DNA from 3 places in the Arthrobacter sp. GW460-12-1-14-TSB2 genome. Region 2 is predicted to be linked to each of the others. Evidence: predicted binding sites of a transcription regulator. Region 2 holds the regulator's gene; each other region holds the start of a gene.

Region 1 (4,383 bases), on a different contig from region 2:
CAGCGCCGTGGCCTGCGCAGCCTGGGCATTGAGGGACCTGACCATCTGCCGGTAGTCCGGCAGAGCCCCTCCGGGGGCCGGGTTCGAGGCCTCCCAGGGAGCCAGCCATTCAGAATTGCGGGAACGGACCGCCATCCATTCCTTGCGGTCCCGGTACCGGATGGGGCGCAGCACAATGTCGCCGCATTCCAGCGTCGCCGGCCAGATGCTGCCCCGCATGGGACGTTACTTGGCGAGGGAAGAGGTGAATTCCGGCAGCCACTCGCGCAGCCCGGGGCCGAGGTCGTCGCTGTCGCAGGCCAGCTGGACGCAGGCCTTGAGGTAGCTGAGCTTGTCGCCTGTGTCGTAGCGGCGGCCGCGGAACACCACACCGTAGACGCCGTATCCTTCGCCGTCCCCTGCAGCAAGTTCCTGGAGGGCGTCCGTCAGTTGGATTTCCCCGCCCCTGCCCGGTTCGGTGCGTTCGAGGACATCGAAGACCGCGGGGTGGAGGACGTAACGGCCGATGACGGCCAGGTTGGACGGTGCTTCGGCGGCGTCGGGCTTTTCCACGAGCTTCCGGATCCGTACGAAACCGTTCATGTCGGTTTCGTCGATGTCGGCACAACCGTACGCACTGATCTGGGATGGTTCCACTTCAATCAGCGCGACCACCGAGCCGCCGGTCTTGGCCTGGACTTCGATCATCTTGCTGAGCAGTTCGTCCCGCGCATCGATCAGGTCATCGCCCAGAAGCACCGCGAAGGGTTCGTATCCGACATGCTGCTTGGCGCGCAACACTGCGTGGCCGAGGCCCATGGGGTCGCCCTGGCGGACGTAGTGGATATCGCCGAGGTTGCTGGCGGCCTGGATGGCTTCGAGCTTGGTGGTGTCGCCCTTTGCTTCGAGGGTCGCCTCCAGCGACGGGACCCGGTCGAAGTGGTCTTCGAGGGCGCGTTTGTTCCGGCCGGTGATCATCAGGATGTCGGTGAGGCCAACGCTGACGGCCTCTTCGACGACGTACTGGATCGCGGGCTTGTCCACGACCGGCAGCATTTCCTTGGGCATGGCCTTGGTGGCCGGTAGGAACCTGGTGCCGAGTCCCGCAGCAGGAATGACAGCCTTGCGGACGGAAGTATTGGTGGTAGTCACTGGACTAATCTAGCGTCAGGGACCAAACATTGGGTAATTGCACTAACCGCCCGGGATGGCCTTTACCAGGGTCTCCGCAGGCGGGCCTCCTGACATGGAAGGACGGGCGTTGATGCCATCCAAGGACGAGATCCGCTCAGCCCACCGAATCCGGCGCGCAACAGTCCCTCCCGTCGGCCTTGAAGCCGCCGGGGCCGGTATCGCCCGTCACGGACTTCAGTGGGCCACCATGGTTGCCGCCGGTGAACGAAGCACTTTTGCCGTGTATCTGGGCGTGGGATTCGAGCCCCCCACGTTGCCGCTCATTGCCGCGCTTCACGGAACAGGGCACCGCGTTCTGCTGCCGGTCTGCCGCCCGGACCGCTCCCTCTCCTGGGTCTACTGGACCCCGGCGACCGACTTCGTCCGCAGCAGTTACGCCCCCATCGACGAGCCCGTCGGAGAACAGCACGGCATCGAGGCCATGCGCGACGCGGCCGGGATCTTCGTCCCCGCCACAGCAGTGGACCTGTCGGGTAACCGGATCGGACAGGGTGGGGGCTACTACGACAAGTTCCTCGCCGGTCTCGAACATGAGGGCGTGCCGGTGCCCGCGGCTGCGGTGGTCTTTGACGACGAAGTCCTTCCGGCCGGCAGCATCCCCGCCGAATCCTTCGACCGCAAAATCCCGGTGGCAGTCACACCGTCACGCCTCGCGCAGCTGATGTGAAGCCGGCTCGCAGCGGATGATAGAATTGGCACTCAGGCCCTGCGACTGCTAAGGGAAGGAACCTGCCGAGGAACAATCGGCGGTGATTCCTGCCAGGCAGCACGGGACCTGCTCGTTTGTCCCAGAGGAGGATTACCAGTGCCCACGTATGCATACGCCTGCAAGGACTGCAGCCACGCCTTCGAGATTGTGCAGTCGTTTACCGACAGCTCGCTCACCTCCTGCCCCGAATGTGAGGGGACCCTGCGCAAGAAGTTCAACAGCGTCGGCGTCGTCTTCAAGGGTTCCGGCTTCTACCGGACCGACTCACGCGACAGCAAGGGCAGCAGCGTCTCTCCCGCTCCGGCGGCCGTTCCCGCTGCCGCAGCCGCAAGCTGACTTAAACTCGGCGTCCGCTGCCGAATCTCGCGCAAAGCGCGAAGGGTGCCGGTCCGCTACTCATGGTGCGCTGCCGATGTCGGTTTTCCACATACGGCGTCCCCGGGCTGTCGCCGCGACGCGGCGCCTCCGTAGCCTCAAGGCATGCCATCCACCTTCCGCACCAACGGACGTTCATCGCCGCGGCAGAGCTTTCGGTCCGGACAGCCCGGCCGCCAGCGGCCGTCCGGCCTGCGACGCTTTCCGTCATGGCTCAACCGCCATCGCAGGCTGGTCGTCGCGCTTCTGCTGTGCGCCGCTGCCGGCATTTCCGTCCAGCAACTGACACCGGCACCCGCCCACACCGTCACTGCGCTGGCCTCCGCCCGTGACCTTCCCGCTGGAACCGCCCTCTCAAGCAATGAAGTGGTGCTGGTCGAGGTGCCACCAGGGATGATGCCCGCGGGGAGCTACGCTGACACCGCCGCCGTTGTGGGCAAGCAGCTGGCTGCACCGCTGCGCAAAGGCCAGCTGATCTCCGATACGCAGTTGCTCGGGCCGGGCCTGCTGGCCGGCACTCCCCCGGGATCGGCCGCCGTGCCCCTGAGAATGGCGGACCCTTCGTCCATCCAGCTCGTGGCACCCGGCCAGCTCGTCAACATCGTCATGACGAACGGCACCGACTACGGCAAAGCAGCCGAATCGCAGGTGCTGGCGGCCTCGGTGCCCGTGCTCTGGACGTCCGGGCAGGGCGGGCAAACCGGACAATGGCTGGGCACCGGCGAAACCGAGGGGCTCATCGTGGTTGCAGCGGATCCGGACCAGGCGCGCCGGCTCGCCGGCTCCTCAACGCAGGGCAAACTCTTCTTCGTCATGGTGGGAGCACCGGGCTAGCTGCGCTCGGACCGGCACGCTCCCCTGCCTACGGGAAGTCACCCCCAGTGCGGCGGTTTCTGTTCCTGCAGCCAGGCATCATGGTCGTAGTCGGAGCCCTGATCGCCCCAGCGCTTCGGGTCATCCTCGGAGGCCTTGTTGGGCAGCACTCCTGAAGGAACGCCGGCGCCGGCCGTCTGCGGGGTCCTGTCGGGCGCTACCCTCTCGGGCGCTATCCTGCCAGGCACCGAATTGTCCGCCTCACGGTGCGTAGCCCCGTGGCTATCCGCTGCGCTGTTGTTCATGTCCATGCCGTTGTCCTTGATACTTTCCACTGCCTTGGTGCGGGTCCTGAAGGACTCCTCCGGCTCGGTGCCGCCCTGTTCCAAGGATACCGAGTGCCGGTCCGGAGCGGCGGATTCGCCGGAAGCGCCCGGCTCTCCGCTGCCACCGTTGCCGGAGTCGCCGCTGCCGGAATCGGCTTCCTCTGCGGCCCCGCTGCGCCGGTCGGCGCTGTTCAGGGTCAGGTTGTCCACGTCGTCCTCGAAGAACGCCTGCGAGGAGGACGTGAAGCCGGTGACAGCCGGCTTCTCCAGCCCCAGGTAACCGCCGATCCGGTCGGCGCAAGCGGACGGGTCCGTAAACACCTCGATGGTCCACAAGGGCATGTAGCGCCAGCCCAGTCGTTCCAGCAGCTGAGGGCGGAGCCTGCTCCGTTCACGGACGCTCATCCGCCGGTACTGCTCGGTTCCGTCGGACTCGATGGCCACCGGCCGGGGGATGTCGGCTTCGTCATGGCCGATGGAATGCACCGGGTCCGCGGCCGCGGCCACGTCAAGCACACCGTCGTATTGGTGCCAGACCCGTGCTCCCCGGGCACGCAGCCTGTCACCCAGGTCTGCCACCAGGGGGTCGGCCCCGAGTGCCTGCTCGCTCGCTGCGGCGCGGGACGCCGGCGTCCCCAGATCAGTGTTGCCGGCTATCTCGCGGTTGAGCAGTTCATAGAAGTCGAGGGCGCCGTGGCTGAGGCGGGTGACGTCCAGGTCCTCCGGCTTGAAGCACGTCAGCACATGCAGGGAGCGCCGGGCACGGGTCATGGCGAGTGCGAATTTCGCCCGGCCGCCCTCGGCGGACAACGGACCGAAATTGTGCAGCGCGCGGCCGTGCGGCGTCCGGCCATAACCCGGCGAGAAGATCACGTGGTCCCGGACCAGGCCCTGGGCCCGTTCCAGGTCCACCACACGGAAGGATTCGGGTCCCGCGCTGAAGAAGCTCGCCAGCAGCGGGTAGTTGGGCAGTTGAAGGCGGATGGC
Region 2 (4,383 bases):
CGAGGTCAGCAACTGGGCGCGCACACCGGAGCAGGCCTGCCGGCACAACCTGGCGTACTGGCGTGGTGACGACTGGTGGGGGATCGGCCCCGGTGCGCATTCACATGTCGGCGGAGTCCGCTGGTGGAACGTGAAGCACCCTACGGCGTACGCGGGGAGGCTTTCCGGCGGCGTGTCGCCGGCGGCGGGCCGGGAAACGCTCGACGCCGAAACCCGGAACGTCGAGCGGGTCATGCTCGAAGCCAGGCTCAGCAGCGGACTCGATGTGTCCGGGCTGGGAACGTCCGGCCAGCACGCCGTCGCCGGGCTGATCGCGGATGGCCTGGTGGATCCCGTGTCGGCCTTCCGCGGACGGCTGGTGCTCACCTTGAAGGGCCGGCTGCTTGCCGACGCCGTGGTGCGAAGGATCCTGCCCGACTGAGCGCACCCGGCCGGTGCTCGAAGCCGGTGTTCGATTGTGCCGGTTACTTGATCCAGCGCAGGTTGAAGTCGTAGCGGTGCGGCTGGCCGCGGTTCACATGGATCCCGGCTGCCACGGAGAAGCACGTCACGGCGATCCAAATCAGTGTGGCCAGCACCGCGAAGATGTTCCCCACCACCGGCAGCAGCACCAGGATGTTGCAGATGACTGCAGCGATCGTGGGAGGCAGGGTGAAGTTCAGCGCTTCCTTGGATTCCTGCGCCGTGAACGGTCCGCGGTCCTTGAAAATCAGGTAGATCAACAGCGACGGGACGCACCCAAGGATGCCGCCGAAGTGCGCGAGGGTTGCCCACTGCCGGTCTTCGTTGGCCGTCAGCGGCAGGGCGTTGGCGGGGACACCATGATACTGGGGCTGGCCATGGCCGGCCTGGTTGTCCCGTTGTTCACGTGCGTCTTCTGCCAAGGTGTCGTCCTTCGGATTGCAGTGGTGCGGTGGTTCCCGGATAAGCGGACGCTGCCACAGGAGCAACAACCGCCTTATCAAGAATACTGGGTCGGGGGTGCATTCGGAGAGTTCGACTTCCGCCTAACGCACTGGTAACTTCCGCCTAGGGCACCGTGAGGAAGTCGATGACCTCTTCCACGCGGCCCAGCAGGGACGGTTCCAGGTCGGCGTAACTACGCACCGCCCCCAGCAGCTTCTGCCAGCCGAGGCCAATGTCTTCCTTAGTCTCGTGCGGCCAGCCGAAGGCTGTCAGGATCCCGGTCTTCCAGTCCACGCCCCGCGGAATAACCGGCCACGCGTCGATGCCGAGCACTGCCGGCCGAATGGCCTGCCACACATCCACATAGGGATGGCCCACGATGAGGACGTTGCCCGCAGCGCCCGGGGACGCCATCACGGCATCGGCGATCCGTGATTCCTTGGAATTGGCAACCAAGTGGTCCACCAGCACTCCCAGCCGCCGGCCCGGACCCGGCCGGAATGCGGCTACCGCAGCCGTAAGATCGTCAATTCCGTGCAAGGGCTCGACGACGATGCCCTCCACCCTGAGGTCGTCACCCCAGACCTTTTCCACAAGTTCGGCGTCGTGTTTGCCTTCCACCCAGATGCGGCTGGCCTTGGCCACCTGGGCGCGCTGGCCTGCCACCCGCACGGATCCGGAGGCCGTCCTGCCGGATGTGCCGGAGGCTGCCTGGGCGCGCGGTGCCGGGGGCATCAGCCGGATCGGCAGGCCCTCCAGGAGGAACCCGTAGCCAAGTTGGAACGTGCGGGACTTCCCGCGCCGGTCCTCCAGGGCAACAACATGCATCCCGCCGGACTTCTCCACCCTGGTGACGGCGCCCACCCAGCCGGACTGCACGTCTTCCAGCACCATGCCGCGTTCAACCGGCACTTCGGGAAGCTCGGTTTTCCGGGGAGCCGTGATGTCCTGCGGGCCCCAGTTCTGGTACGACATCGGATAGACACAACCTTGCGCTAGAAAAAGTGAACACAGAAAGTGAAACAGGAGAAGGGGAACAGCGGCGCCCGTGGCGTCACGGAGGTGCATGTCTTGTCCTGCTCCGGAGTTTCGCCCGGAGCGGTACCAATGCTAACAACGCGGCGACTCATATTAGACTGGTTAGCACTTAGACATGACGAGTGCTAACGGTAGACGGGATCTGGCAGGCGACAGAGCCGGTCCGCGGCCCGGGTGAAGCCGATCGGAGGTGGAGAATGAGCGAACCACGCAAGCTTGAAGTACTGCGCGCCATCGTGGAGGACTACGTCCATTCCCGCGAACCTGTGGGCTCCAAGGCCCTGGTGGAGAGGCACCATCTGGGGGTCTCCAGCGCCACGATCCGCAATGACATGGCGGCCCTGGAAGATGAGGGCCTAATCACGGCGCCGCACACCAGCGCCGGGCGCATCCCCACGGATAAGGGCTACCGGCTCTTCGTCGACCAGATTTCCGCCGTCAAGCCGCTGTCGCAGGCGGAACGCCGGGCCATCCAGACGCTGCTCGAAGGATCGGAAGACCTGGACGACGTCCTGGAACGCACGGTGCGGCTGCTGTCGCAGCTGACCAACCAGGTGGCCGTGGTGCAGTATCCGCACCTCAGTCGTGCCATGGTGCGGCACATCGAGTTCGTGCTGCTGGCGCCGCGCCAGGTCCTCACCGTCCTGATTGCGGACACCGGAAAGGTCGAGCAGCGGGTCATCGACGTCGGCCAGGAACTCAGCGACGAGGCCCTTGCCGGCCTTCGCTCACGGTTCCTGAAAAGCCTGTCGGGGACGCCGCTGAGCCTGCTCCCGCAGGCGCTGCCCGCCGTCGTCGCAAGCTGCGAACCGGCACGCCGGCACGCCGCCCAGGCGCTGGCCCGCGGCCTGGATGCCCTGGCCAGCAGCACCCGCGAAGAGCGGATGGTCATGGCCGGCACCGCCAACCTCGCGCGGTCCAACGTTGACTTCCCGCTGAGCATCGGCCCGGTCCTCGAGGCGCTTGAGGAACAGGTGGTCATGCTCCGCCTGCTCAGCGAAATGGCGCAGGACCCCCGCGGCGTGACCGTCAGCATCGGCCGGGAGAATCCCTACGACGGCCTCGCGGAAGCCTCGGTGGTGGCCACAGGCTACGGGCCCGGTTCCAGTGCCAAGGTTGGCGTCCTTGGCCCCACCCGGATGGACTATCCCACCACCATGGCCGCGGTCCGTGCCGTGGCACGCTACCTTTCCAGGATCCTCGGGCCGTGACCGGCCCTTCATCAGCCAACCCGGCCTCCGTGTCCCGGCTTCCGGGGTGCGGCAGCAGCATCACAGGCAGTACAACCAGGAAGAGATACGAACTTTGAGCAGCCACTACGACGTTCTTGGAGTCTCACCCGAAGCGACGGGCGAAGAGATCAAGAAGGCCTACCGAAAGCTTGCGCGCACTTTGCACCCGGACGTGAACCCCGGTGAGGATGCCTCGGACCGCTTCAAGGCTGTCACGCACGCCTATGAAGTGCTGTCCGATCCGCAGAAGCGCCGCGTCTACGACACCACCGGCAACGAGAACGGCACCGATAACGGTTTTGGCGGCGCCGGCTACTCGGGACAGGGCTTCGCCTTCCAGGACATCTTCGACACCTTCTTCGGTGCGGGCGGCTCATCCGGACCTGCCTCGCGTGTCCGCCGGGGGCAGGATGCCCTCATCAGCGTCCGCATCGACCTCCGCGACGCCGTCTTCGGCGTCAACAAGAAGCTCGAAGTGGACACTGCCGTAACGTGCCCCACCTGCGAGGGTTCCTGCTGCCAGCCCGGGACCCACCCCGTGCGCTGTGACATCTGCGGGGGCAGCGGCCAGGTCCAGCGGGCCGTCCGTTCCATCCTGGGCCAGGTCATGACGGCGGCGCCCTGCGGCTCCTGCGAAGGCTTCGGAACCGTCATCAAGGATCCCTGCAATGAATGCAACGGGCAGGGCCGCATCCGCAGCCGGCGTTCGCTGACGGTCAAGGTCCCTGCCGGCGTTGCCACCGGAACCCGGATCCAGCTTGGCGGCCAGGGCGAAGCCGGCCCTGCCGGCGGACCCTCCGGCGACCTGTATGTGGAGATCCGGGTCAACAATGACGCGACGTACGTACGCGACGGCGATGACCTTCACGCGACCCTGCACATCCCGATGACTGCCGCAGCCCTTGGCACCGAACTCAGCCTCGACACCTTCGACGGCCAGCAGGAAATCGACGTCAAGGCGGGCACCCAGTCCGGTGAGGTCATCACCCTTCGCGGGCTCGGCGTCACCCACCTCCGGGGCTACGGCCGCGGCGATCTGAAAGTGCACCTGCAGGTCGAGACCCCGGCCAAGCTTGATGCCGCGCAGGAAGACCTGCTGCGGCAGCTCGCGAAACTCCGTGGCGAGCAGTACACCGAAGGGAAACTCTCCGCCAGCGGCGGTGTCTTCGCCAAGCTGCGGGACCGGCTCGGTAACCTGTAGCGGTGA
Region 3 (4,383 bases), on a different contig from region 2:
CTCGTCGCCGCCACCCATGGCCGGAGCGTTCTTCTCCGGCTTGTCGGCCACAACGGCCTCGGTGGTGAGGAAGAGGCCCGCGATGGAAGCAGCGTTCTGCAGGGCAGAGCGCGTTACCTTGACGGGGTCGTTGATGCCGGCAGCCAGCAGGTCAACGTACTGTCCGGTTGCGGCGTTCAGGCCGTGACCGGCGGGCAGGCCGCGGACCTTGTCGACAACAACGCCCGGCTCCAGGCCGGCGTTGAAGGCGATCTGCTTCAACGGTGCGTCGATGGCAACGCGGACGATGTTGGCGCCCGTTGCTTCGTCGCCTTCGAGCTGCAGGTTGGCGAATGCCTTGGCGCCGGCCTGGATGAGGGCAACGCCACCACCGGCAACGATGCCTTCTTCAACGGCAGCCTTCGCGTTGCGGACAGCGTCCTCAATGCGGTGCTTGCGTTCCTTGAGCTCAACTTCGGTCGCGGCACCGGCCTTGATGACTGCAACGCCGCCGGCCAGCTTGGCCAGGCGTTCCTGCAGCTTCTCGCGGTCGTAGTCCGAATCGGAGTTCTCGATCTCGGCGCGGATCTGGGAAACGCGGCCGGCGATCTGGTCGGCGTCGCCGGCACCTTCGACGATGGTGGTCTCGTCCTTGGTGACAACAACCTTGCGTGCCTTGCCCAGGAGTTCGAGGCCGGCGGTCTCAAGCTTGAGGCCGACTTCCTCGGAGATGACCTGGCCACCGGTGAGGATGGCGATGTCCGCGAGCTGCGCCTTGCGGCGGTCGCCGAAACCCGGAGCCTTGACGGCTACGGACTTGAAGGTGCCACGGATCTTGTTGACGATCAGGGTGGCCAGGGCCTCGCCCTCGATGTCTTCGGCAATGATCAGCAGCGGCTTGGAAGACTGCATGACCTTTTCGAGGACAGCAACCAGTTCCTTGACGTTGGAGATCTTGGAGTTGACGATCAGGATGTACGGATCCTCGAGGACCGTTTCCTGGCGCTCAGCGTCGGTGACGAAGTAAGCGGAGATGTAGCCCTTGTCGAAGCGCATGCCTTCGGTGAGCTCAAGCTCGAGGCCGAAGGTGTTGGACTCCTCGACGGTGATAACACCTTCCTTGCCGACCTTGTCCAGTGCTTCAGCGATCAGCGCGCCGATTTCGTCGTCACCTGCAGAGATGGAAGCCGTGGCGGCGATCTCTTCCTTGGTTTCGATTTCCTTGGCGGAAGCGAGCAGCTCGGTGGTGACGGCTTCAACAGCCTTCTCGATGCCGCGCTTCAGGGACAGCGGGTCAGCGCCGGCCGCGACGTTGCGCAGGCCTTCCTTGACCAGGGCCTGTGCGAGCACGGTGGCCGTGGTGGTGCCGTCGCCAGCGACGTCATCCGTCTTCTTGGCAACTTCCTTGACCAGCTCGGCGCCGATTTTTTCGTAAGGATCGTCCAGCTCGATCTCCTTGGCGATGGAAACACCATCGTTGGTGATCGTGGGGGCGCCCCACTTCTTTTCGAGGACGACGTTGCGTCCACGCGGGCCGAGGGTGACCTTGACGGCGTCGGCGAGGATATTCAGGCCCCGCTCAAGACCGCGGCGTGCCTCTTCATCAAATGCAATGATCTTGGCCATAACGGCAGTAGTCCTTTCGGGACAGTCGTTAAGAATGAACCTTCACTGCGGTGCCCGCGACGGACGACCCTTCACCGGCGGCCTCTGTATGCCGCGCGGATGGGATCTCACCCCAGCAAGGTATTTCTTTCGCTCCTTGTCCTTCCCGCTGTCCGCGGCCGGCCGGAACCGGGCGTCGAATTAGCAGTCAGTCCGTGGGAGTGCTAAGTCAATAATTAGCACTCCCCCGGGGAGAGTGCAAGCAGGTATTGCGCAGAAAGGCCCTGCTGCAGCCCCCGCTACGCTAGGAGCGATCAGCCGCCGGCACGGGCGGCGGTTTCGCTTCCGCTCATCCGGGCCCTGTTATCTGCGGCGTAGGTGAACACCATGTAGTTGGCGCTGGTGACGTCCCCGGTGGCATCGAAGCCGATCCGCCCGGATTCGCCGTCGTAATCCGCAGGCTTACCGGCCTTGAGTGCGTCGGCACATTCTTTGTAGCTCCTGCACGGTTCAACCGTGCCCGCGTCCTGCTGCCCGGAGACCGCAATCAGCTTGGCAGCGATGGAGGAGCCGGCGTCGTCCTGCGCCGCGGCAGCCGCGATGGCGGCCAGGTTGACGGCGTCGTAGGTTTCCGCGGCGAACGTCATGTCCTTGAGGCCGGGATCAACCGCCACAAGTTCCCCCTGGAAGTGCGCCGAGGGGAAGACTCCCGGCAGAATTCCGCGGGCACCATCAAGAGCCTTTGACCCCAGGGCGGAGCCGTACTGGTTGATGGCGCCGTCACTGAGGATCAGTTTGTTGCCCGCGAGACCCGCGTTGTTGAGTTCCGCTATTGCGCCCTGGGCGCCGGCGCGGGCCACGAGGATGACGGCGTCCGGGCCGGCGGCCTTGGCGGCTGCGGCCGCCTGCTGTGCCTGGCCGGCCGTGAATCCCGCCTCCGCCACCGTGCCGATGCCTGCTGCCTTCGCTGCGGCGGCGACGGCCACGGAGACGTCCTTGCCGTAAAGGCCGTCCTCGTGAAGGACCGCTATTGTCCGGGCGCCGCTGTCCTTGGCCAGCTTGACCAGCACTGGCGCCTGGGCCACGTCGGCTGCCGAAGTGCGGAAGTAGTATCCGCCACTCCTGTACCGCGTGAGCCCGTGCGCGGCGTTCGCCGGCGAGATAATGGCCACTTTGGCCCGCGACAGGACATCGATTGCCCCCGGGGCGCGGCTCGAGTCAGTGGGACCGATGACCACGTCCGCCTTGGCCGCCACGAGTTCCTTGGCCTGCGAGGAGGTGTCCTCACTGATTTTTTCGGGAAGCAGTTCCACCGGCCGCCCCTTGTGGCCCCCTGCGGCGTTAATCTCCTGGACCGCAAGTTTTGCGGCGGCCAGCTGGGAGGAGTTCAGGAAGGACTGTTTTCCGGTGTTGTCCAGGATCAGGCCTATGCGCAGTGTGCCGTCGCCATTGGCGTCGACCGTATCAACCCGTACGTTGCCGCTCTGGCCGGAGCAGCCGGCCAAGGCGAACGCCGTTGCTGCGGCAAGGACCGCCGCCGAAACCAGCCGCGGCCGCGCCCGACCGGAGCGGGGAGGAATGCCTGGGCCATGCACTGCCGCGGGCAGCATCAGGCCGGCCGGACGTTCTCTGCCTGGGGACCCTTCTCGCCTTCGCCGACTTCGAACTGCACCCGCTGCCCTTCATCCAGGGCGCGGTAGCCCTCACCCTCGATGGCCGACCAGTGGACGAAGACATCGTCTCCGGAGTCGTCAACGGTGATGAAGCCGTAGCCTTTTTCGGCGTTGAACCATTTGACGGTTCCCAATGCCATGGTGCCCACTTTCGGTTGCTTCTGTTCGGCCCACGTCACTGTGCGCCATCGGTACGGTCCGCATCCAAACGCGGCGCCCGGAATCACTTTAGCCATAGCCGTTTGCCGGGGGCAGGACCCCGTCCTGCGAGCCCCTAATAGTTATTCAGGCGTAACCGAAATTCCTTACTGGAAACCGGGTCCGAGGACCACGACCAGCGGCATCTGGAACTCGGCGGAGTCCACCAGTGTGGTGATGTTCAGAAGCTCGCCGAGCGCCTCGGCGTTCGCTTTTTGCTCAGCCCCGCTGTAGTAGATCACAGACGACTTCTGGGGCATTCCGCCCCAGTTACCAACCGGTCCCAAAGCCCACCCGTCCCCGGCCACGGTGGCGCTGACGCGGCCGGCCAGCCCGGCTGTGGTGGTCCCGTTGTAGACGGCCACGGCCTGGGTCTTGTCAACAGCCTGCGCGTCGGCGGAGGGCACTGCGGAGGAAGTGCCGCTGTTCGCGAGCGACTCGCTGGCGGAGGGGGTCGCGCTTGGCTCCGCGCTAGGCTCGGCGCTCGGGGATTGGGAGGTTTGCGACGCCTCGGTGGAAGGGGAAGCCGAGGGGCTCTCCAAGGCGGACCCTGCCGCCAGCAGCGGGGTGCCGGTGGGAACGAATCCCAGCTTGGGCAGGAACAGGAAGGCAACCAGGCCGATGGCGAGCGCCACAACGCCGACGGCCAGGATGGGTCCCAGACGGCGCCGGGGAGCATCGGAGGCGACCCGGTGGACACCCTGTCGTGAAGAGGCCTCCGGGACCCTGTCGAATTCATCCCGAGCGTATTTGGTCATGGTAAAACGATGTCCTTGGTGGTTTGCTGATTGCCCAGCCCCGACTGTTATGCGTCAGAGCCCAAACGGCGCGCCGTGCGCGCCCGTTGGCGTGACGTACGTAGTCTACGCAATCTCTTCACGAGCATGGGGTCGTGGGCCAGGGCGTCCTCGGTATCAATCAGCGTGTT

What was found. Region 2 encodes HrcA, which represses chaperone genes, less so after heat shock. Its sites were predicted from a motif close to TTNGCACTCGNNNNNNNCGAGTGCNAA; they were not measured.
Region 1: a site for HrcA is predicted at 1,866-1,892, ahead of AC07YR_RS05965 (FmdB family zinc ribbon protein). Genes of this name have one in related genera too.
Region 3: a site for HrcA is predicted at 1,786-1,812, ahead of groL (chaperonin GroEL). Genes of this name have one in related genera too.

The regions. Positions count from the first base shown of each region.
Region 1 is NZ_JBWKYC010000003.1:65,943-70,325, forward strand. Features, by position in the region: gene AC07YR_RS05950 (GNAT family N-acetyltransferase) at 1-219, opposite strand, end outside; gene galU (UTP--glucose-1-phosphate uridylyltransferase GalU) at 226-1,131, opposite strand; gene AC07YR_RS05960 (5-formyltetrahydrofolate cyclo-ligase) at 1,244-1,840, shown strand; gene AC07YR_RS05965 (FmdB family zinc ribbon protein) at 1,979-2,218, shown strand; gene cpaB (Flp pilus assembly protein CpaB) at 2,363-3,091, shown strand; gene AC07YR_RS05975 (AAA family ATPase) at 3,130-4,383, opposite strand, start outside.
Region 2 is NZ_JBWKYC010000001.1:342,618-347,000, reverse strand. Features, by position in the region: gene hemW (radical SAM family heme chaperone HemW) at 1-421, shown strand, start outside; gene AC07YR_RS01660 (DUF4870 domain-containing protein) at 465-884, opposite strand; gene AC07YR_RS01655 (DUF3097 domain-containing protein) at 1,030-1,881, opposite strand; gene hrcA (heat-inducible transcriptional repressor HrcA) at 2,142-3,155, shown strand; gene dnaJ (molecular chaperone DnaJ) at 3,250-4,377, shown strand; gene AC07YR_RS01640 (16S rRNA (uracil(1498)-N(3))-methyltransferase) at 4,380-4,383, shown strand, end outside.
Region 3 is NZ_JBWKYC010000017.1:63,214-67,596, forward strand. Features, by position in the region: gene groL (chaperonin GroEL) at 1-1,605, opposite strand, end outside; gene AC07YR_RS18110 (ABC transporter substrate-binding protein) at 1,899-3,194, opposite strand; gene AC07YR_RS18115 (cold-shock protein) at 3,194-3,397, opposite strand; gene AC07YR_RS18120 (LytR C-terminal domain-containing protein) at 3,563-4,213, opposite strand; gene AC07YR_RS18125 (DUF3263 domain-containing protein) at 4,261-4,383, opposite strand, start outside.